2 regions of the Plantactinospora sp. WMMB334 genome follow, and region 1 is predicted to be linked to the other one. Evidence: predicted binding sites of a transcription regulator. Region 1 holds the regulator's gene; the other holds the start of a gene.

Region 1 (9,951 bases):
CGCCGAGGCGTCGTACCGCCGCCCGGCCGCCGCCCTGAGCAGCTCCTTGGCGCCGGCCAGGGCACCGGGCGCACCCCGGACCAGGGCCAGGCAGTATGAGGCGACCGTCTCGTCCAGCGCCTCCGCCGTGGTGACCGTGGTGACCAGCCCGATCTCGGCCGCCCGGCGCCCGTCGAAGGTGTCCCCGGTCAGGTAGAGCTCGGCGGCGGCCCGGGGTTGCAGCCGGGGCAGCACGGTCGCCGAGATCACCGCCGGGATCACCCCGAGCCGTACCTCGGTGAAGGCGAACGTCGCCTCCTGGGCACAGATCGCGATGTCGGCCGCCGCGACCAGGCCGAGGCCGCCGGCCCTGGCCGGCCCGCCGACCCGGGCCACCACCGGTTTCGGGCACTCCCAGATCGCCGCCAGCACGTCACCCAGCATCGCCACCGGCACCGTGCCCTCGCGGTACGCCGCCGCCGTCTCCTTCAGGTCGGCACCGGAGCTGAAGACCGGCCCGGTGTGCGAGAGCACCACCACCCGGACGTCGTCGTCGGCCGCCGCCGCACCCAGCGCGTCGAGCAGCTGACCGAGCAGGGCACTGGAGAGGGCGTTGCGGTTGTCCGGGCTGTCCAGGGTGAGAGTCGTCACGCCGTGCGTGGTGGAGACCCGGACGAGCGGATCGGGTGGTGAGGTCATGGCGGCACACTAGTCCCATGCCTGGTCTGCTCCCAGCGGGTGAGCCCGTACCCGTCGACGGGACGCTGCCCGACGCCGCCCTGGCCACGGTCGGCGACCGCGGCTTCGGTGTCTACGTCCACGTGCCCTTCTGCGCCAGCCGCTGCGGCTACTGCGACTTCAACACGTACACCGGGAGCGAACTCGGCGGTGCGGCGGGCCGGGACGGCTACGCCGACCAGGTCCTCGCCGAGCTCGCCCTCGCCGCCCGGGTGCTGGCGGGCCGGCCGCCGCCCCGGGTCGACACGGTCTTCGTCGGCGGGGGCACGCCGACCCTGCTGCCCCCGGACGACCTGGCCCGGATCCTGGACGGCATCGACCGGACCTGGGGGCTGGCCGCCGACGCCGAGGTCACCACCGAGGCGAACCCGGAATCGGTGACCCCGGCCTCGCTCAAGGAACTCCGGGCCGCCGGCTACACCCGGATCTCTCTGGGCATGCAGTCGGCCACCCCGGCGGTGCTGGCGATCCTCGACCGCCGGCACACGGCCGGCCGGGCGACCGAGGCCGCCCGGGAGGCCCGGGACGCCGGGTTCGCGCACGTCAACCTGGACCTGATCTACGGGACGCCGGGAGAGCGCGCGGAGGACTTCGCGGCGTCGCTGGCGGCGGTGCTGGCGGCGGGCGTGGACCACGTCAGCGCGTACGCCCTGATCGTCGAGGACGGCACCCGGTTGGCCGCCCGGATGCGGCGCGGCGAGCTGCCGTACCCGGACGACGACGTGGCGGCGGACCGCTACCTGGCCGCGGAGGCGGCGCTGCACGCGGCCGGCTTCTCCTGGTACGAGGTGTCGAACTGGGCCCGGACGCCGGCCGCTGCCTGCCGGCACAACCTGCTCTACTGGACCGGCGGCGACTGGTGGGGTCTCGGGCCGGGCGCGCACAGCCACGTCGGCGGGGTCCGCTGGTGGAACGTGAAGCATCCGGCGAGCTACGCCGCCCGGCTCGGCGTGGGATCCTCGCCGGGACAGGCCCGGGAGGTGCTGTCGGCGCAGGAGCGGCAGACGGAGGACGTGCTGCTGCGGATCCGGCTCGCCACCGGGCTGCCGCTGGCCACCCTCGACGACCAGGGGCGGGCGGGCGCCGCCCGGGCCCGCGGCACGGGTCTGCTGGACGGGTCCGCGTACGAGGCGGGGCGGGCCGTACTCACCCTGCGCGGCCGGCTGCTCGCCGACGCCGTGGCCCGGGACCTGCTGCCCTGATCCGTTAGGAGGGGGCCCTTCATATACAAAAAACGATAAGAAGGGCCCCTTCCTTTCACTTGACCATGCGGATCGTCATCGGGTAGCGGTACAGCACGCCCTCGTTCGCCTTCATGCCGGCGATGATCGAGAAGACCAGCACCACCACCCAGGCGATGAACGGCAGGAAGATGAGCACGACCGTGCAGGTGCCGACGATGAGCGAGACGATCGAGATGATGCCCCAGGTGATCTGGAAGTTGAGCGCCTCGACCGCGTGGGCGCGGACGGTCGGCGACTCGTTGCCCTTGGCCAGCAGCGCCACCAGGGGGGCGATGAAGCCGACCACGATGCCGCCGAAGTGGGCGATCAGGGCCCAGGTCTTCTCGTCGTTGTTGGCGTAGCCGGCCGGGGCCGGGCCGCCGTACTGGTTGCCGTACGGGTTGCCGGGCGGGGGGTAGCCGGCACCGGGGTAGCCGGCGCCCGGGGGCTGGCCACCGGGGGGCGGGTAACCGCCACCGGGCGGGGGGTAGCCGCCACCCGGTGGATAGCCGCCGGGTTGCTGGTAGCCGCCGCCGGAGGTGGGGTACGTCCCGCCGCCGGAGGTCGGGTATGTGCCGCCGCCGGAGGTCGGGTATGTGCCGCCGCCGGAGGTCGGCGGGGGAGTGTCGGAGGCGCCGTACCCGGGTGCCGGGGGCGGCGGAGGATATCCCTCGCCGGGCGTCGAGTACGAGCCCGGAGACATCGGGGCGGTCGGATCGTGGGGCTGGCCGCCGTACTCACCAGGAGGGCGAGGTGGTTCAGTCATGCGGTCACGGTAGGGGGCGGGGACAAGTGACGCCACCCACCCGCCGGACTGAGTCTGGACAACGGCCGACCGTACCTGCTAGGCCCGCCGGGGTAGGGTGTGCGGGCAAGCCTGTTGTCCGGGTTCGGATAGCCCATCCAAACGATCATCGCGTCGGGTACGCCTTGGTCGTAGACTGGCACTCGCTACAGTCGAGTGCCAGGGGGTTCCGTGGCCCGACCGTCGTGGTCGCCCCGGTCGTTTCGCCCAGCCGGGGCCGGGACGTCGCAGGGAGGTGAGGATGGGTCTCGACGACCGCAAGCTCGACGTGCTGCGCGCGATCGTGGAGGACTACGTCGCCACCCAGGAACCGGTCGGCAGCAAGGCCCTGGTCGAGCGGCACCAGCTCGGTGTCTCGCCGGCCACCGTCCGCAACGACATGGCCGTGCTGGAGGAGGAGGGCTACATCCGGCAGCCGCACACCAGCGCCGGCCGGGTCCCCACCGACCGGGGTTACCGGCTCTTCGTGGACCGGCTCTCCCGGGTCAAGCCGCTGACCCCGGCCGAGCGGCGGGCGATCGAGCGTTTCCTGGTCGGCGCGGTGGACCTCGACGACGTGGTGCACCGTACGGTCCGGCTGCTCGCCCAGCTCACCCGGCAGGTCGCCGTCGTGCAGTACCCGAGCCTGGCCCGCTCCTCCGTCCGGCACCTGGAACTGGTGCCGATCTCCACCACCCGGCTGATGCTCGTCATGATCGCCGACACCGGCCGGGTGGAGCAGCGGCTGGTCGAGCTTCCCACGCCGATCAGCGCCGACGACGTCACCGAGCTGCGCCGGCTGATCAACGAGCGGCTCGGCGGCCGGAAGCTCGCCGACACCCCGCCCCTGGTCCAGGCCCTGGTCGACGAGGCGGTCCCCGGGCTCTGCCCGGCGATGACCACGCTCGCCACCGTCCTGCTGGAGACCCTGGTCGAGCGGCACGAGGAGCGGATCGCGCTGGCCGGCACCGCCAACCTCACCCGGGGTGGCCTGCTCGACTTCCAGGGTTCGCTGCGGCCGATCCTCGAGGCGCTCGAGGAGGAGGTCATCCTGCTCAAGCTGATCGGCGAGGTGGAGCCGAACACGCTCCAGGTCCGGATCGGCGACGAGAACGAGATCGACAACCTTCGGGCCACCTCGGTGGTCAGCACCGGATACGGTCCGGGTACGACCATCGTCGGCGGGCTCGGCGTGTTGGGGCCCACCCGGATGGACTATCCGGGCACCATCGCCACGGTGCGGGCCGTGGCACGCTACGTCGGCGACGTGCTGGCGCAGTGACCACCAAGCTCACCGGACGAGACCACCACACCCACCTGACGACGACCGGCGGACGGTAACGCGAGACAGACATGAGGACACGGAACGCAGTGGCCAAGGACTACTACGGGATTCTCGGCATCAGCCGGGACGCCTCCGACGACGACATCAAGCGCGCCTACCGCAAGCTGGCGCGGCGGTACCACCCGGACGTGAATCCGGATCCGGAGGCACACGAGAAGTTCAAGGACATCAACGCCGCGTACGAAGTCCTTTCGGACGACCAGAAGCGGCAGATCGTCGACCTCGGCGGCGACCCGCTGGCCCCCGGCGCCGGGCCCGGCGCCGGCCCGGGCGGTGCCGGTGGCCCGTTCGTCGGCTTCCAGGACATCATGGACGCGTTCTTCGGCGCCGCCGGCGGCTCCCGGGGGCCGCGCCCGCGGACCAGGCCGGGTGCGGACGCGATCCTGCGGCTCGAACTCGACCTGCCGGAGACGGCGTTCGGGGTGGAGGCGCCGATCGCGGTGGACACCGCCGTGCTCTGCACCACCTGCTCCGGCGCCGGCACCGCCCCCGGCACCCACCTCGCCACCTGCGAGGCGTGCGGCGGGCGCGGCGAGGTGCAGTCGGTGCAGCGCACCTTCCTCGGCCAGGTCGTCTCGTCCCGGCCGTGCACCGTCTGCCAGGGCTACGGCACCGTCATCCCGCACCCCTGCCCGACCTGCGCCGGGGACGGCCGGGTGCGTACCCGCCGCTCGCTGACCGTCAAGATCCCGGCCGGGGTCGAGGACGGCATGCGGATCCGGCTGGCCCAGCAGGGCGAGGTCGGCCCCGGCGGAGGCACGGCCGGCGACCTCTACGTCGAGATCCACGAGCGTCCGCACGACGTCTACTCCCGCAAGGGCGACGACCTGCACTGCCGGGTCACGGTGCCGATGACCGCCGCCGCGCTCGGCACCCGGCTGACCATCAAGACGCTGGACAGCGAGGAGCCGGTCGACGTCAAGCCGGGCACCCAGCCGGGCTCGACGCTGCGGCTGCGGGCCCGGGGCGTGCCGCACCTGCGCGGCACCGGCCGGGGCGACCTCTACGTGCACCTCGACGTGCGTACCCCGACGAAGCTCGACGCCGAGCAGGAGCGGATGCTGCGCGAGTTCGCCAAGACCCGGGGCGAGGAGGTCGCCGAGCTGACCAAGCAGGGCGGCTTCTTCTCCCGGATGCGCGACGCCTTCAACGGCCACGGCTGACCCGGCCCCGTCCGGCCGGTCGCCCGCGCCGGCCGGACGACCCGCTAACCTCCTCGCCGTGAGCGCGCCGCTGTTCCTGGTCGAGTCGCTGCCGCCGGGCGACGTCGTCACCCTCGACGGTCCGGAGGGGCACCACGCCGCGACGGTGCAGCGGCTGCGTACCGGCGAGGAGCTGCTGCTCGCCGACGGGCGCGGCGGCACGGTCGCCGCCGTGGTCACCGCCGTCGGCCGGGGCACCCTGACCGCCTCCGTCACCGTCCGCCGGTACGCCGAGCCGCCCGACCCGCGTCTCGTCGTCGTCCAGGGGATCGCCAAGGGCGACCGGGCCGAGCTGGCGGTGCAGGCGATGACCGAGGTCGGGGTGGACGAGATCGTGCCCTGGGCGGCGGAGCGCTCGGTGGTGCAGTGGCGCGGTGACCGGGGCACCCGGGCCCGCGAGCGCTGGGTCGCCACCGCCCGCGAGGCGGCCAAGCAGGCGCGCCGGCCCTGGCTGCCGGCGGTCGCCGGCACGCCACAGGCACCCGCCGAGCCGACCCGGACCGTCGCCCGCCGGATCACCGGAGCCGCCGCCGGCTTCCTGCTGCACGAGGAGGCGGAGGCCCGGCTCAGCACCGCCGAGCTGCCCGGCTCCGGCGATCTCGTGCTGGTGGTCGGGCCCGAGGGCGGGATCTCCCCGGCCGAGCTGGCCGCGCTCACCTCGGCCGGTGCCGTACCGGTCCGGCTCGGGCCCGAGGTGCTGCGTACCTCCACCGCCGGGGTCGCCGCGCTCGCCCTCCTCGCCACCCGCCTCGGCCGCTGGTGAAGCTGCAAGGAAGGGCCCCTTCTTATCGTTTTCTGTAGAAGAAGGGCCCCCTCCTAACGTCCGTCAGATGTCGGTGGTGCTGGTCAGGCGGATGTCGGCGATGTCGTGTGCCGCCTCGATCCGGTAGCGGCCGGGGCGGGTCCGCCAGCCGTCCGGCTCCCAGACCTGGAATGTCCGCGCCGGGAGTGGCATCCGGACGGTGACGGTCTCGCCGGGAGCGGCCTCGGCAGCGGCGAAGCCGGCGAGCCAGCGGACCGGGCGGTCCGGATCGGCGGTCTCCGGGCCGACGTACACCTGCACCACCTCGCGGCCCGGCCGGAAGCCGACGTTCCGGAGCGTGACCACCGCGACCGGTCCGTCCGGCCGATCCGGTTCCGGCGGTTCCGTCGGTCGTGCCGGTGCCGTGGATCTCGGCGGTTCCGTCGGTCGTGCCGGTCCTGCGGATCCCGGCGGTTCCGTCGGTCGCGCCGGTCCTGCGGATCCTGTCGGTCCTGTCGGTTGCGCCGGTCCCGCGGATCCCGTCGGTCCTGCCTCTACCGTGAGCGAGTCGTAGGTCCAGACGGTGTAGCCGAGCCCGTGCCCGAACGGGAAGAGCGGCTCGGCGCGCCAGCCGCGATAGCCGACGAAGACGTCGTCGGCGTACTCCAGTGTCCCGGCCACCGGGGTCGTCTCCAGCGCCGGGCAGTCCTCGGCCCGGCGCGGCCAGGTGGTGGGCAGCCGCCCGCCGGGCTCCGCCCGCCCGAGCAGGACGTCGGCGAGTGCCACCCCGGCCTCCTGGCCGGGAAACCAGGTGAGCAGGATCGCGGCCACCTCGTCGGCCCAGGGCATCAGCACCGGCGAGCCGGAGTTGACCACCACCACCGTCCGGGGATTGGCCGCCGCGACCCGGCTGACCAGCTCGTCCTGCCGGCCGGGCAGCGCCAGCGTGCTCCGGTCGAACCCCTCCGACTCGACCTCCTCGGTGGTGCCGACCACCACCACCGCCACGTCGGCGTCGGCAGCCACCCGAGCCGCCTCGTCGAGCAGGGCGTCGGCCGGGTCGCCGGTCCCGCCCGGCGGGGCCGGGACGGGCTCGGCGTGCCCGAGGGTGAACGACACGAAGCCGGGATGCTCGCCCCCGACCATGCGGCGGGTGAGCCGCACCTCGACCGGCTCGCCGGCCCGGACCGGCAGCTCGAACCGGCGCTCGATGCCGGCCCGGAAGACGGTGCCGGGCTCCTCCGCCGGGTCGTAGAGCGGGCCGTCGAAGAGTTCCGTGCCGTCCACGGTGAGGGTGAAGAACCCGAAACCCTCGACCGCGAGCCGGGCGGTGCCGCCGGCCAGCGGGGTGTGCGTGGCGGCGAGTTCGACGCTGGCCAGCTCGGCCAGGGAAAGCCCCTCCGGCAGGTCGCCCATCCAGCGCACCGTCGCCCGGTCCAGCGCGGCCCGGTAGCGGTCCCGGCCCTCCGCGTCGCGCAGCGTCGCGGTGATCGGCGTCCACGCCACGCCGCCGGCCGCCGGCAAGCGGAGCCGGGGGTCGGCGCCGACCGCGTACCGGAGGTCGGCCTCGGGGAGCGCGGCGGTCAGCCCGGCGAGCGGCGAGATCGCGTGCGGCGGCGAGACCAGGGCGCTGCCGCCGCCCTGGATCCGGGCGTCGTCGGCGAGCGCGCCGAGGACCGCCACCCGGCGTAGCCGGCCGGGGTCGAGCGGGAGCAGCCCGCCGTCGTTGCGGGCCAGCACGAAGGAGCGGACCGCCACCGCGTGCGCCAGGGCGGTGCCGTCGGGCGCCGCCGGTCGCCGGGCCGGGTCCACCGCCGGGGGTACGCCGTCGAGCAGCCCGAGCCGGCCGGCGAGCCGGAGCACCCGGCGTACCTTGTCGTCCACCTCCGTCTCGGCGACGGTGCCGGCGCGGACGGCGGCGACCAGCGCGTCGCCCCACGGGTCGCCGGCGGCCGGCATCACCACGTCGAGCCCGGCGTTCGCGGACGCCTCGGTGCGGCGCGCCGCCGTCCAGTCGGAGACGACGGTCCCGTCGAAGCCCCACTCCTCCTTGAGCAGGTCCCGGAGCAGCCCGGCGTGCTCGGTCATGGTGGCGCCGTTGACCCCGTTGTACGCCGCCATCACCGCCCACACCCCGGCGCCGACGATCCGCTCGAACGGGGCGAGGTAGAGCTCCCGGAGCGCCCGCTCGGAGACCCGGACGTCGACGGTGAACCGCTCGGTCTCCGAGTCGTTGGCGACGAAGTGCTTCACCGTGGCGCCGACGCCGGTCTCCTGCACGCCGGTGACGTAGCCGACCCCGATCTCGGCCGTGAGCAGCGGGTCCTCGGAATAGCACTCGAAGTGCCGGCCGCCGAGCGGGCTGCGGTGCAGGTTGACGGTGGGGGCGAGGAGCAGGTGCACGCCCTTGCGGCGGCACTCGGCGCCGAGCAGCCGGCCGGCCTGCCGGGCCAGCCCCGGATCCCAGGTGGCGGCGAGCGCGGTGGGGCTGGGCAGGGCGATCGACGGGTCGTCCGGGGTCCAGCGGACGCCGCGTACCCCGATCGGGCCGTCCGACATCACCAGCGGGTCGAGCCCGATCCCGGGTACGGCGGGGAGCGTCCAGAAGTCCTGGCCGGAGAGGAGCCGCACCTTGGTCTCCAGGTCGAGGGCGCTGAGCGCCCGCTCGATCACCGCCTCGCCCGTGCCGGTCGTCGCCTCGCCCGTGCCGGTCGTCGCCGCGTCCCGCCGGTCCGCCGTCATCGTCGCCCCTTCCGCCGCCGGCCAGATATCGATCATCCTGCCAGCCGGGGCCGTGCGCCGCCCGTGACAGCGCCCGGTGGCCGACGCCGTGCGCCGCCCGTCACAGCCCGGTGGCCGGCGCCGGGGCGGTGTCCAGCCGGTGCTGGGCGGCCGTCAGGTGCGCAGGTACGAGGCGCCGTTGAGGTCGACGATGGTGCCGGAGGCCCACTCCGCCTCCGGCGAGGCGAGCCAGTGCACGGCGGCGGCGATCTCCTCCGGCCGGGCGACCCGGCGGAACGGGCTCTGCGCCCGGATCTCGTCGCCACGGGGCGCCTTGAGGTGCTCGTTGGTCATGTCGGTCTCGACGAAGCCGGGCGCGACCGTGGCGACCGCGATGCCGTACGGGGCCAGGGCCACCGCGAGCGACTGGCCGAGCGCGTTCAGCCCGGCCTTGCTGGCGCCGTACGCCGGCTGGGTGGGCTCGCCCCGGAACGCCCCCCGGGACGAGACGTTGACGATCCGGCCGCCCCGTTCCCGCAGGTGCGGAGCCGCGCACCAGATGGTGTTCGCCGCGCCGAGCAGGTTGACGTCGAGGGTGCGGCGCCACTGCTGCTGCCACTGCTCGTAGGAGGAGTCGAAGATCGGGTGCCCGGGGTCGGCGGCCCCGAAGACCCCGGCGTTGTTGACAAGCACGTCGAGTCCGCCGAGCCGGGTGGCGGCGTCGTCGACCATCGCGCGTACCTGCTCCGGGTCGGCGAGGTCGGCCCGGACCACCACGTGCCCCTCGCCGGGCAGGGCCGCGACGAGTTGCTCGGCCAGCGGGGTCGAGTCCCGGTGGTGCACGGCCACCCGGTCGCCACCGGCGGCGAACACCGTCGCCACCGCCCGCCCGATCCCCCGGGACGCCCCCGTCACCAGCACCGCTCGTCCAGCCACCCGGTCATGATGCCGGGCACGCGTCCGGCATTGGTAGCCCCTACGATGCCGATGATGGAGAACGACTGCTTGTTCTGCCGGATCGTCGCGGGCGAGATCCCGGCCACCGTCGTCCGGGAAACCGACACCACCCTCGCCTTCCGGGACATCGACCCGAAGGCGCCGGTGCACGTGCTGGTGATCCCGAAGGAGCACTACGTCGATGTGGCGACCCTGACCCAGGCCGATTCCCGACTCGCCGGCGACGTGCTCGAGACGGCGTCCGTGGTGGCCGAGAGCGA
Region 2 (9,951 bases), 2.6 Mb from region 1:
CGGCGGGCCGGCCGCCGCCCTTCCGGAGGGTGTCACGCTCTGGCTGGTCGGCGCGGCGGCCCGTGCCCTGCCGGAGAGCGACCACCAGCTCCCGGTGCCCGACACCCACCGCTCGCCGGCCCTGGTCCGGATCCGCCATCTCGCGGGCGGCTCCGCCCTGCCGGACCGGGTACGCCGGGCGCTCGACGCGCTCGACGCGCTGGGCGGGGTGACGGTCGGCATCTCCCCGGCGGCGGTACGGCCGGTGGACGATTTGCGTACCGGGCTCGTCGGCCGGAGCGCACCCGGCCGGGAGGTGCGCCGGCTCGACATCGTGCTCGGTTGCCGGTTCGGGCGTCCGGAGGCGTACCCCGGACCCGGGTCCACCGGCCCGGCCGGTGCCGGCGACGAGGCGTGGTCGGCGGCGGTCCCCGCCGACGGCGAGCCGGTCATCGCCCCCGACGAGGTCGACCACCACCTGCGGACCGGGCCGCCGTTGCGGAGGACCGGGCCGGAGGGCGCGATCCGGGCCATCCTCGTCACGCTGGGCGTACCGCCGCTGCCGAGGTCTCCGGGCGGGCCGGGGGCGGACGGCTCCGCCCCGGGCCTGGCGGCACGGCACCGGACGCTGCGGCCGGCGTCCTAGCCCACCCGCGGGCAGGTGGCCCGGGCAGGTGGCCCGGGGATGTAGCTCACACGCCGGGACGGGACCGGGACAGCGGCCCGCCCGCCCCGTAGACTGGCGGCACACAACTTCATACCTCATCCAGAGGGGCTGAGGGATACGGCCCGATGACGCCCCGGCAACCACTCCACGGCGGAGCAGGTGCCAATTCCGTCCCCGCCGCGCGGTGCGGCGCCAGGGAAAGATGAGAGGACGGCACATCGCCATGACGTCGATCATCGACGCGACCACCCGCCAGACCACTCCGGTAGCGCCCAATCCCGCGCGGGTGCTGGTCTGTCGCGGCTGCGGCACCGAATACCCGCTGATCGCCCAGCACGCCTGCTACGAGTGTTTCGGCCCGCTGGAGGTCGGCTACGACCCGGCCGCGCTGGCCCGGGTCACCCGGGCCGACATCGAGGCCGGCCCGGGCAACCTCTGGCGGTACGCCGCCCTGCTCCCCACCGGCCAGGACCCGACCGCCCGGGTCACCCTCGACCCCGGGCTGACCCCGCTGGTGCCGGCCGCCGGCCTCGCCGCCGAGCTGGGCATCCGGGCACCGCTCTGGATCAAGGACGACAGCGCCAATCCCACGCACTCGTTCAAGGACCGGGTGGTGTCGGTGGCGCTGACCGCCGCCCGCGGCCTCGGCTTCACCCGGTTCGCCTGTGCCTCCACCGGTAACCTGGCGAACTCGGTCGCCGCGCACGCGGCCCGGGCCGGGGTGCCGTCGGTCGTCTTCATCCCCGGCGACCTGGAGCAGGGCAAGGTGGTCACCACCGCCGTCTACGGCGGAGACCTGGTCGCCATCGACGGCTCGTACGACGACGTCAACCGGCTCTGCGGGGAGCTTGTGGAGACCGACGAGTTCTCCGACACCGCCTTCGTCAACGTGAACGTCCGGCCCTACTACGCCGAGGGCTCCAAGACGCTGGGCTACGAGGTCGCCGAGCAGCTGGGATGGCGGATCCCCGAGCAGGTGGTCGTCCCGATGGCCAGTGGCGAGCTGCTCACCAAGATTGACAAAGCCTTCAGTGAGCTGGTCGAGATCGGGCTGGTCGAGGCGCCGGCCAACGGCTGGAAGGTCTTCGGCGCCCAGTCTGCGGGCTGCAACCCGATCGCCGCCGCGCTGCACGCCGAGACCGACGTGATCACGCCGGTCCGGCCGACCGGAATCGCCAAGTCGCTCAACATCGGCGACCCGGCCGCCGGCTTCTACGCCCTGGAGGCGGTGCGCCGGACCGGTGGCTGGATGGACCACGCCGACGACGACGAGATCCGGCAGGGGATCCGGCAGCTCGCCCGGACCACCGGCGTCTTCGCCGAGACAGCCGGCGGGGTGACGGTCGCGGTGCTGGGCAAGCTGGTGGCGAGCGGCCGGCTGGACCCGGACGCCGAGACCGTCGTCTACAACACCGGCGAAGGGCTCAAGACCCTGGACGCGGTCGCGGCACAGGTCGGGCCGACGTACCGGCTCAAGCCGTCGCTGCGCGCGGCCCGCGACGCCGGCCTACTCGGCTGACGCCGGCCCGCCCGGGTCAGGTCGGCCCGCCCGACCGAAAAAGTCCAAGATTTTTTCGCTGCGTCCTGCCGGATCCGAACGGGCAAATGCACGTGCAACTTGCAGGTGAAACTTTAGGGACTCCTCCGACGAGCGTCATTTCCGGCGGTGCGGATGCGGTGCGTAGCTGTGGTTTTGCCGCCCGTGACGAAAACACGCGGTCGAGGGCTTGACGCCCGCATCTGCAGGACGCAAGATGCTCCGTGCGGGAGGGCGCACCGCCGTAGACTTTCTAAGCTCTTACGACCCAACGCCGGAGGCGTTGTGCGGGCGCCCCTCCCGACCAAATTCTTCCCGGGCCGGCCGGTGTCCCCGCCCGCTCTCGGGGTCAACGCCGATCCAGCAACGCCGGTGACGGGCTCGTCGATATTCGGTCGCGCCCGCGTCGTGCAACCGGCACGCTCCACACCATGGACATCGTGGTCACTCCGCTGGACGTCGACGACACCGCCGCCGTGGAGCGGGCGTACGAGATCGAGGCCGCCGTGCGGGCGGATGTCCAGCCGGACATGCCGCCGGCCTCCCGGCGGCGCTTCGTCGTCGGGCTCCGCCAGGGGTGGCCCGGCGACGAGCAACGTCCCGCGCTCGGCTACCTCGACGGCGTGCCGGTGGGCTATCTGAACGTCATGCTGCCGCAGCTGGAGAACCGGGAGAACGCGAGTCTCGCGCTCGTGGTCCACCCCGGCTACGCCCGCCGCGGCGTCGGGCGGGCGCTCTACGAGTACGCCGTGCGGATGCTCCGCGACCTGGGGCGCAAGCGGGTCATCGGCGAGGTCGTCAACATGAACCCGGACGCCGCCGCGACGATGCCCGGCGACGCCTTCGCCGCCGCGATGGGCGCCCGGCCGGCCCTGGCCGACGTACGCCGCCGGCTCGACCTGACCGCACTCGACGAACCGGCACTCGACCGCCTCTTCACCGAGGGCATGGCCCGGGCCGGGGGTTACTCGATCGTGCGCTGGCGCGGCGACACCCCGGAGGAGTACGCCGCCGACGTGGCCTACCTGGACAGCCGGCTCATCGAGGACGCACCCATCGGCGACCTCACCTGGGAGCCGGCCAGCCCTGACGTGCCCCGGCTGCGCGAGATGGAGGCCGTGCACCGCGCGCGCGGACTGGAGTGGTACAGCAGCGCCGCCCGGCACGACGCGACCGGCCGCCTGGTGGCGTGGACCGCGATCAGCATGAACGAGGGCTGCGACTGGCACGCCTTCCAACAGATCACCCTGGTCGAACCGGGGCACCGGGGGCACCGGCTCGGCACCGTGATCAAGATTGACAACCTGCGGCACATCCGGGAGCACGAGCCGGCGCTGCGGGTCATCGACACCTTCAACGCGGCGAGCAACGACTACATGATCTCGATCAACGAGGCGCTCGGTTTCCGTGCCGTCGCCGGGCTCAACACCTGGCAGGCAACCCTCTGAGCGGTGCCGCCCACCGGCCGACCAGCGCCGTCCCGGAGCAGGCGGGAGGCTGGGGCGGGCCGGTCCGGTGCGGCATGATGGCGGGATGACGGAGACCCCGCACCCCTTCTTCGCCCGGCACACCGACACCCTGGAACGGGCGCTGACCGCGATCACCGAACGGTCCTACTGGTCCGCGTACCCCGAGTCACCCAGCCCTCGGGTCTACGGCGAGACCGCCGCCGCCGAGGGCGAGGCCGCCTACCGGGCGTACCTGGGCGGGAAGTTCCCGCTCGACCAGCCCGGCACCGGCGACTGGGTGGGCACCGAGGCGAGCCCGTTCGGGATCGACCTCGGGGTGAGCTACCCGCACGCCGACCCGGAGGTGCTGCTGGCCGCCGCCACGACCGCGCTGCCGGCCTGGCGGGACGCCGGCCCGCAGACCCGGGTCGGGGTCTGCCTGGAGGTTCTCGCCCGGTTGCACGCCAACATCTTCGAGCTGGCACACGCGGTGCACGCCACCACCGGGCAGGCCTTCGTGATGGCGTTCCAGGCCGGCGGGGCGCACGCCCTGGACCGGGCGCTGGAGGCGCTCGCCTACGCGTACCAGGAGATGACCCGGCACCCGGCGACGGCGGCCTGGGAGAAGCCGGCCGGCCGGGGTGACCCGCTGCGGATGACCAAGACCTTCCACGTGGTGCCGCGCGGCGTGGCGCTGGCGGTCGGCTGCAACACCTTCCCGACCTGGAACAGCTATCCCGGGCTCTTCGCCTCGCTTGTCACCGGCAACCCCGTCGTGGTCAAGCCGCACCCCCGGGCCGTGCTGCCGCTCGCCATCACCGTCCGGTACGCCCGCGAGGTGCTGGCCGAGGCCGGCTTCGACCCCAACCTGATCCTGCTCGCCGCCGAGGCGCCCGGCGAGGGGCTCGCCTCCACGCTGGCGCTCCGCCCCGAGGTGCGGATCGTCGACTTCACCGGCTCCACCGAGTACGGCGACTGGCTGGAGGCGAACGCCCGGCAGGCCGCCGTCTACACCGAGAAGGCCGGCGTGAACAGCATCGTGGTCGACTCGACCGACGACTTCGCCGGGATGTGCCGCAACATCGGCTTCTCGCTGACCCTCTACAGCGGACAGATGTGCACCACTCCGCAGAACATCCTGATGCCGCGCGAGGGCATTGCCACCGACCAGGGGCACAAGAGCGTCGACGAGGTCGCCGCCGGCATCGCCGGAGCGGTCGGCAAGCTCACCGGCGACCCGGCCCGCGCGGTCGAGCTGACCGGCGCGATCGTCAACGACGGGGTGCTCTCCCGGCTCGACGAGATCGCCGGTGTCGGCGAGCCGGTGCTGCCGTCCCGGCCGGTCGAGCACCCGAACTACCCGGGCGCGGTGGTGCGTACGCCGCTGATCGCCAAGCTCGGCGCCGACGAGATCGGCACGTACGGGCGGGAGTGGTTCGGGCCGATCTCGTTCGTGGTCGCCACCGACTCCACCCCGCACAGCCTGGCGATCCTGCGCCGGACCGTCGCCGAGCGGGGCGCACTGACCGCCTCGGTCTACTCCACCGACCCCGCCGTGCTGGACGCCGCCGAGACGGTGGCGATCGAAACCGGGGTGCACCTCTCCGGCAACCTCACCGGCGGCGTCTTCGTCAACCAGTCGGCGGCGTTCTCCGACTTCCACGGCAGCGGCGCCAACCCGGCGGCGAACGCGGCACTGACCGACGGCGCCTACGTCGCCAACCGCTTCCGCGTGGTCCAGGCCCGCCGACACCTGTAAGGAAGGGCCCCCGCTTATCGTTTTCTGTAGAAGAAGGGCCCCTTCCTAACCGGGGTGGGCGGGGGCGACGTCCGGCCGGGCGGTGCGGCGCATCTGTAGTTCGCGGAGCGTGGGCAGAACGGGGTGCGGTACCCGGGCGCCGGTGTCGACGAATCCGAGCCGCTCGTAGGCGCGTACCGCCCGGTCGTTGCCGACCACGACCTCCAGCAGCAGCTCCGGCCGGCCGGCTGCCGCCGACCAGGCGCCCACCGCGTCGACCAGGGCGGCCAGCAGCCCGCTGCCCCGCCAGGCCGGGGTGAGGTACACGGCGAAGACCACGGTGACCCCGGGGTCGTCGGGCACCACCTGCCCGCCGGCGTGCCCGACGATCCGGCCGTCCACCTCGGCGACGAACGCGGCCATCCTGGGGCCGGTCGACATCCCGGCGATCCGGGCCGCGAACTCGGCGTGCGGCCGGGCCGCCGCGTCGGCGACCGTCTCCAGGAAGGCCAGCGGCGAGTCCGCGAGCATTTCCAGCCGTATTGCCCGGACCCGGGCGGCGTCGGCGGGGCGTACCCGGCGGACCGGCGGCAGGTCGAGGCCGCCGCGGGGTCCGGAATCGACCGTACCGGCCGCCCGGTGGGGAGGAGCCGTCCCGGCGCGGCCGGCGGCGGGCCCGGAGTCCGGATCGGCGGCGGTCTGCGGGGTGGGAGCCGGCACGTCGGTCATGGTCGCACGCCGTACGGCGACCAGTTTCGGCGGGTAACGGAGCCCTGCAGGTTTCTGCGCATAGCCGGTGACCTGGGCAACGACGGTCGCCAATAGGTGAGAGGGTGGAAAGCGATCGCCCGGTTGCCCGCTCGGTGACCGTTTTGGACTAGTGCGCTGCGACCCGACCTTGGTGTACGGTGCGGGTTCGGCCGCTCGATTCGTGGGATCCGATCATCACATGATCCATTAGGGGAAAACGAGTCGGCGGCCTCGGCAGGCTATGTCGTCGCCGGAGCTCGGGCAGCTCCGACGCGACCGAAGTAAGGAAGTGCACCGTGGCGCAGGGCACCGTGAAGTGGTTCAACAGCGAAAAGGGTTACGGCTTCATTGCCGTCGATGGCGGGCAGGACGTCTTCGTCCACTTCTCCGCCATCGAGATGGACGGCTACAAGGCGCTTGACGACGGTCAGCGCGTCGAGTTCGAGATCGCCCAGGGCCAGAAGGGTCCACAGGCGGAAAAGGTCCGGGTCATCGCCTGAGTTGCCGGGCCAGCGCCCGTAGCTCTCACGGACCTCTCCTCTCTTCAGTCACCCGGACGTTAGGCCCACCCCGGGCGCAGGCCGCCGGTACGACGCCCGTCGGATCCGGTTTGGCCGCGCGTCCGGGAAGGGCCGTGTGGCCGGCTCTTCCCGGGGCAGAGGAATTCGATCCCTGATTTCCGGATCCCGAGCTTTCCGTCCGCTTGGGGTGTCCTTTGTCCGAGCTGTGCGGACCGCCATGCGGCGAGCGCGGATGGGGCATGCGTGCGGACGGTCGCGTGCGCGGCGCTGCCACGCCAGGAACGTGGCGCCCGCCCTCTCTCACTCCGTCCGTCGCTGACGCCCGGCCCGCCCTGCCGGCCCGCCCTGCCGGCCCGCCCTGCCGGCCCGCCCTGCCGGCCCGCCCTGCCGGCCCGCCCTGCCGGCCCGCCCTTCGCGCCTGATGGAGGGTCGGCGGGGCCGTGACGTGCGCTCCGGGCGGCCACGAATTGCCCGAGCTGACCCGGCTCTACTGGCCCAGCCGCTTGCACTCGGCAGGGGAGAGTGCTAAACAAGTGTTTGGCACTCGCACATCGTGAGTGCCAAAGGTCGGGGCGGTAGGGCCACGGTCGTGGACCTGCGCAAGCAGGTGCGCGGCACATGGCCGGTCGTCGCGGGCTGTCCGGCCCGGCCGACGGACGTCACTGTCGCACAGCGCGACGGAGTCGAGCGGGCGCCTCGGTGCCGGCGACCCCGTCCGCCAGTGCCGTAGTGACGTCCGAAGGTGCGTAATCAGGCGGCACGTCCGGGGCCGGCAAGGTTCCCGGTGGCCGCGAGTGTCCAGGAGGACAACGCCGTATGGCCAAGATGATCGCGTTCGACGAGGAGGCGCGCCGCGGCCTTGAGCGGGGCATGAACACCCTCGCCGACGCCGTGAAGGTGACGCTCGGCCCGAAGGGCCGCAACGTCGTACTCGAGAAGAAGTGGGGCGCTCCGACCATCACCAACGATGGTGTGAGCATCGCCAAGGAGATCGAACTCGAGGACCCGTACGAGAAGATCGGCGCGGAGCTGGTCAAGGAGGTCGCCAAGAAGACCGACGACGTCGCCGGTGACGGCACGACGACGGCGACCGTCCTCGCCCAGGCGCTGGTCCGCGAGGGCCTGCGCAACGTCGCGGCCGGCGCGAACCCGATGGCCCTGAAGCGGGGCATCGAGGCCGCGGTCGCGAACGTCTCGGAGGAGCTGAGCAAGCTCGCCAAGGACGTCGAGACCAAGGAGCAGATCGCCTCCACCGCCTCCATCTCGGCTGGGGACACCAGCGTCGGCGAGATCATCGCCGAGGCGATGGACAAGGTCGGCAAGGAAGGCGTCATCACCGTCGAGGAGAGCAACACCTTCGGGCTCGAGCTGGAGCTGACCGAGGGCATGCGCTTCGACAAGGGCTACATCTCGGGGTACTTCATGACCGACCCCGACCGGATGGAGGCCGTGCTCGACGACCCGTACATCCTGATCGTCAACAGCAAGATCTCGACGGTCAAGGACCTGCTGCCGATCCTCGAGAAGGTCATGCAGTCGGGTAAGCCGCTGGCCATCATCGCCGAGGACGTCGAGGGCGAGGCCCTGGCGACCCTGGTGGTCAACAAGGTTCGGGGCACCTTCAAGTCGGTCGCCGTCAAGGCTCCCGGCTTTGGTGACCGCCGCAAGGCCATGCTGGGCGACATCGCCATCCTGACCGGCGGCCAGCCGATCAGCGAGGAGGTCGGCCTCAAGCTGGACGCCGTCGGCCTCGACATGCTGGGCCGGGCCCGCAAGGTCGTGGTGACCAAGGACGAGACCACCATCGTCGACGGTGCCGGCGACGCCGACCAGATCAACGGCCGGGTGAACCAGATCCGCGCCGAGATCGAGAAGAGCGACTCCGACTACGACCGCGAGAAGCTGCAGGAGCGCCTGGCCAAGCTGGCCGGCGGTGTTGCGGTGATCAAGGTCGGCGCGGCCACCGAGGTCGAGCTGAAGGAGCGCAAGCACCGCATCGAGGACGCGGTGCGCAACGCGAAGGCCGCCGTCGAGGAGGGCATCGTCCCGGGTGGTGGCGTCGCGCTGGTGCAGGCCGGCAAGACCGCCTTCGACAAGCTGGACCTGGCCGGCGACGAGGCGACCGGTGCGCAGATCGTCAAGATCGCGCTGGACGCCCCGCTGCGGCAGATCGCCGTCAACGCCGGCCTCGAGGGCGGCGTCGTGGTCGAGAAGGTCCGCAACCTGGACGCCGGGCACGGCCTCAACGCGGCCAACGGTGAGTACGTCGACCTGCTCCAGGCCGGCATCATCGACCCGGCCAAGGTGACCCGGTCGGCGCTGCAGAACGCATCGTCGATCGCGGCCCTGTTCCTGACCACCGAGGCTGTGGTGGCGGACAAGCCGGAGAAGACCCCGGCCGCCCCGGCTGCGCCGGGCGGCGGGGACATGGACTTCTGAGTCCACGCTCCACGTCGAAGGGGGCGGGCCGCGTCAGCGGTCCGCCCCCTTCCTCTTGTCCGGCTGCGTCCGGCTGCTCCTTCCTCTTGTCCGGCTGCCGCTCGCATGTCGGCAACGGCTCGGATGTCCGGTGGCGGCGTCCGCACCGGCGTCCGCCGGTGCCCGTCGCCGCCCGATTCCCAGCCGGCGTTTCACCGGAGAGCGCGGGGGTAGAGCGGAGGAATCGGAGGCCGGTCTGAGCCTCCGGCCGCGCCGCCGTCGGTGCGGTCGACCACCACCCGCCAGGTGCGCCGGCGGACCGGCAGCGCCCCGCTGGCCGGAAGGAGCGCCTCGTGCCCACCAGCCGCCTCCTGCCCCCGTTCGTAGCCGTGCTGCTGGCGGCCGGTCTCGCCGGCTGCACCGAGCAGCAGCCGGGAGACGCGCCGGCCGGGGCGGGAGGCGCCCCGGCCACGGCACAGGGGAGCGGAGCCCCACCGCAGCCGGCCGGTGCCGTACCGGCATCGGGATTGCCGGCGGTGGTCGCCCGCCTGCAACCCTCGGTCGTCACGGTGCGGTCCGGCCAGTCCCTCGGCTCCGGCGTGGTGTTCCGAGCCGGCGGCCTGGTGCTGACCAACGAGCACGTGGTCGGGGACCGGCCGGAGGTCGAGTTGGCGTTGGCCAGCGGTGACCGGGTGGCCGCCAAGGTCGTCGCCGCCGACGCGGTGACCGACCTCGCGGTGCTGCGGGCGGACCGTACCGACCTTCCACCGGCACCGTTCCGCACCGACCTGCCGGCCCCCGGGGAACCGGTACTCGCGCTCGGCAGCCCGCTCGGCTTCCTGAACAGCGTCACCTCCGGCGTGGTCTCCGGAGTCGGGCGGGAGATCCCCGGC

What was found. Region 1 encodes HrcA, which represses chaperone genes, less so after heat shock. Its sites were predicted from a motif close to GGTTNGCACNCTCNNNNNGAGNGTGCNAACC; they were not measured.
Region 2: the regulator HrcA is predicted to act here: its motif matches at 7,176-7,206, upstream of groL (chaperonin GroEL).

What each region holds. Positions count from the first base shown of each region.
Region 1 covers NZ_JBMHME010000002.1:5,190,907-5,200,857, reverse strand. Annotated here, with positions in the region: gene ACN27G_RS22160 (enoyl-CoA hydratase-related protein) at 1-678, opposite strand, end outside; gene hemW (radical SAM family heme chaperone HemW) at 696-1,919, shown strand; gene ACN27G_RS22150 (DUF4870 domain-containing protein) at 1,975-2,706, opposite strand; gene hrcA (heat-inducible transcriptional repressor HrcA) at 2,987-4,006, shown strand; gene dnaJ (molecular chaperone DnaJ) at 4,096-5,232, shown strand; gene ACN27G_RS22135 (16S rRNA (uracil(1498)-N(3))-methyltransferase) at 5,291-6,034, shown strand; gene ACN27G_RS22130 (glycoside hydrolase family 3 C-terminal domain-containing protein) at 6,098-8,791, opposite strand; gene ACN27G_RS22125 (SDR family NAD(P)-dependent oxidoreductase) at 8,909-9,670, opposite strand; gene ACN27G_RS22120 (histidine triad nucleotide-binding protein) at 9,722-9,951, shown strand, end outside.
Region 2 covers NZ_JBMHME010000002.1:7,796,943-7,806,893, forward strand. Annotated here, with positions in the region: gene ACN27G_RS33845 (hypothetical protein) at 1-625, shown strand, start outside; SAM riboswitch class I at 739-855, shown strand; gene thrC (threonine synthase) at 870-2,165, shown strand; gene ACN27G_RS33855 (GNAT family N-acetyltransferase) at 2,615-3,631, shown strand; gene paaN (phenylacetic acid degradation protein PaaN) at 3,717-5,390, shown strand; gene ACN27G_RS33865 (GNAT family N-acetyltransferase) at 5,436-5,963, opposite strand; gene ACN27G_RS33870 (cold-shock protein) at 6,416-6,619, shown strand; gene groL (chaperonin GroEL) at 7,457-9,079, shown strand; gene ACN27G_RS33880 (S1C family serine protease) at 9,412-9,951, shown strand, end outside.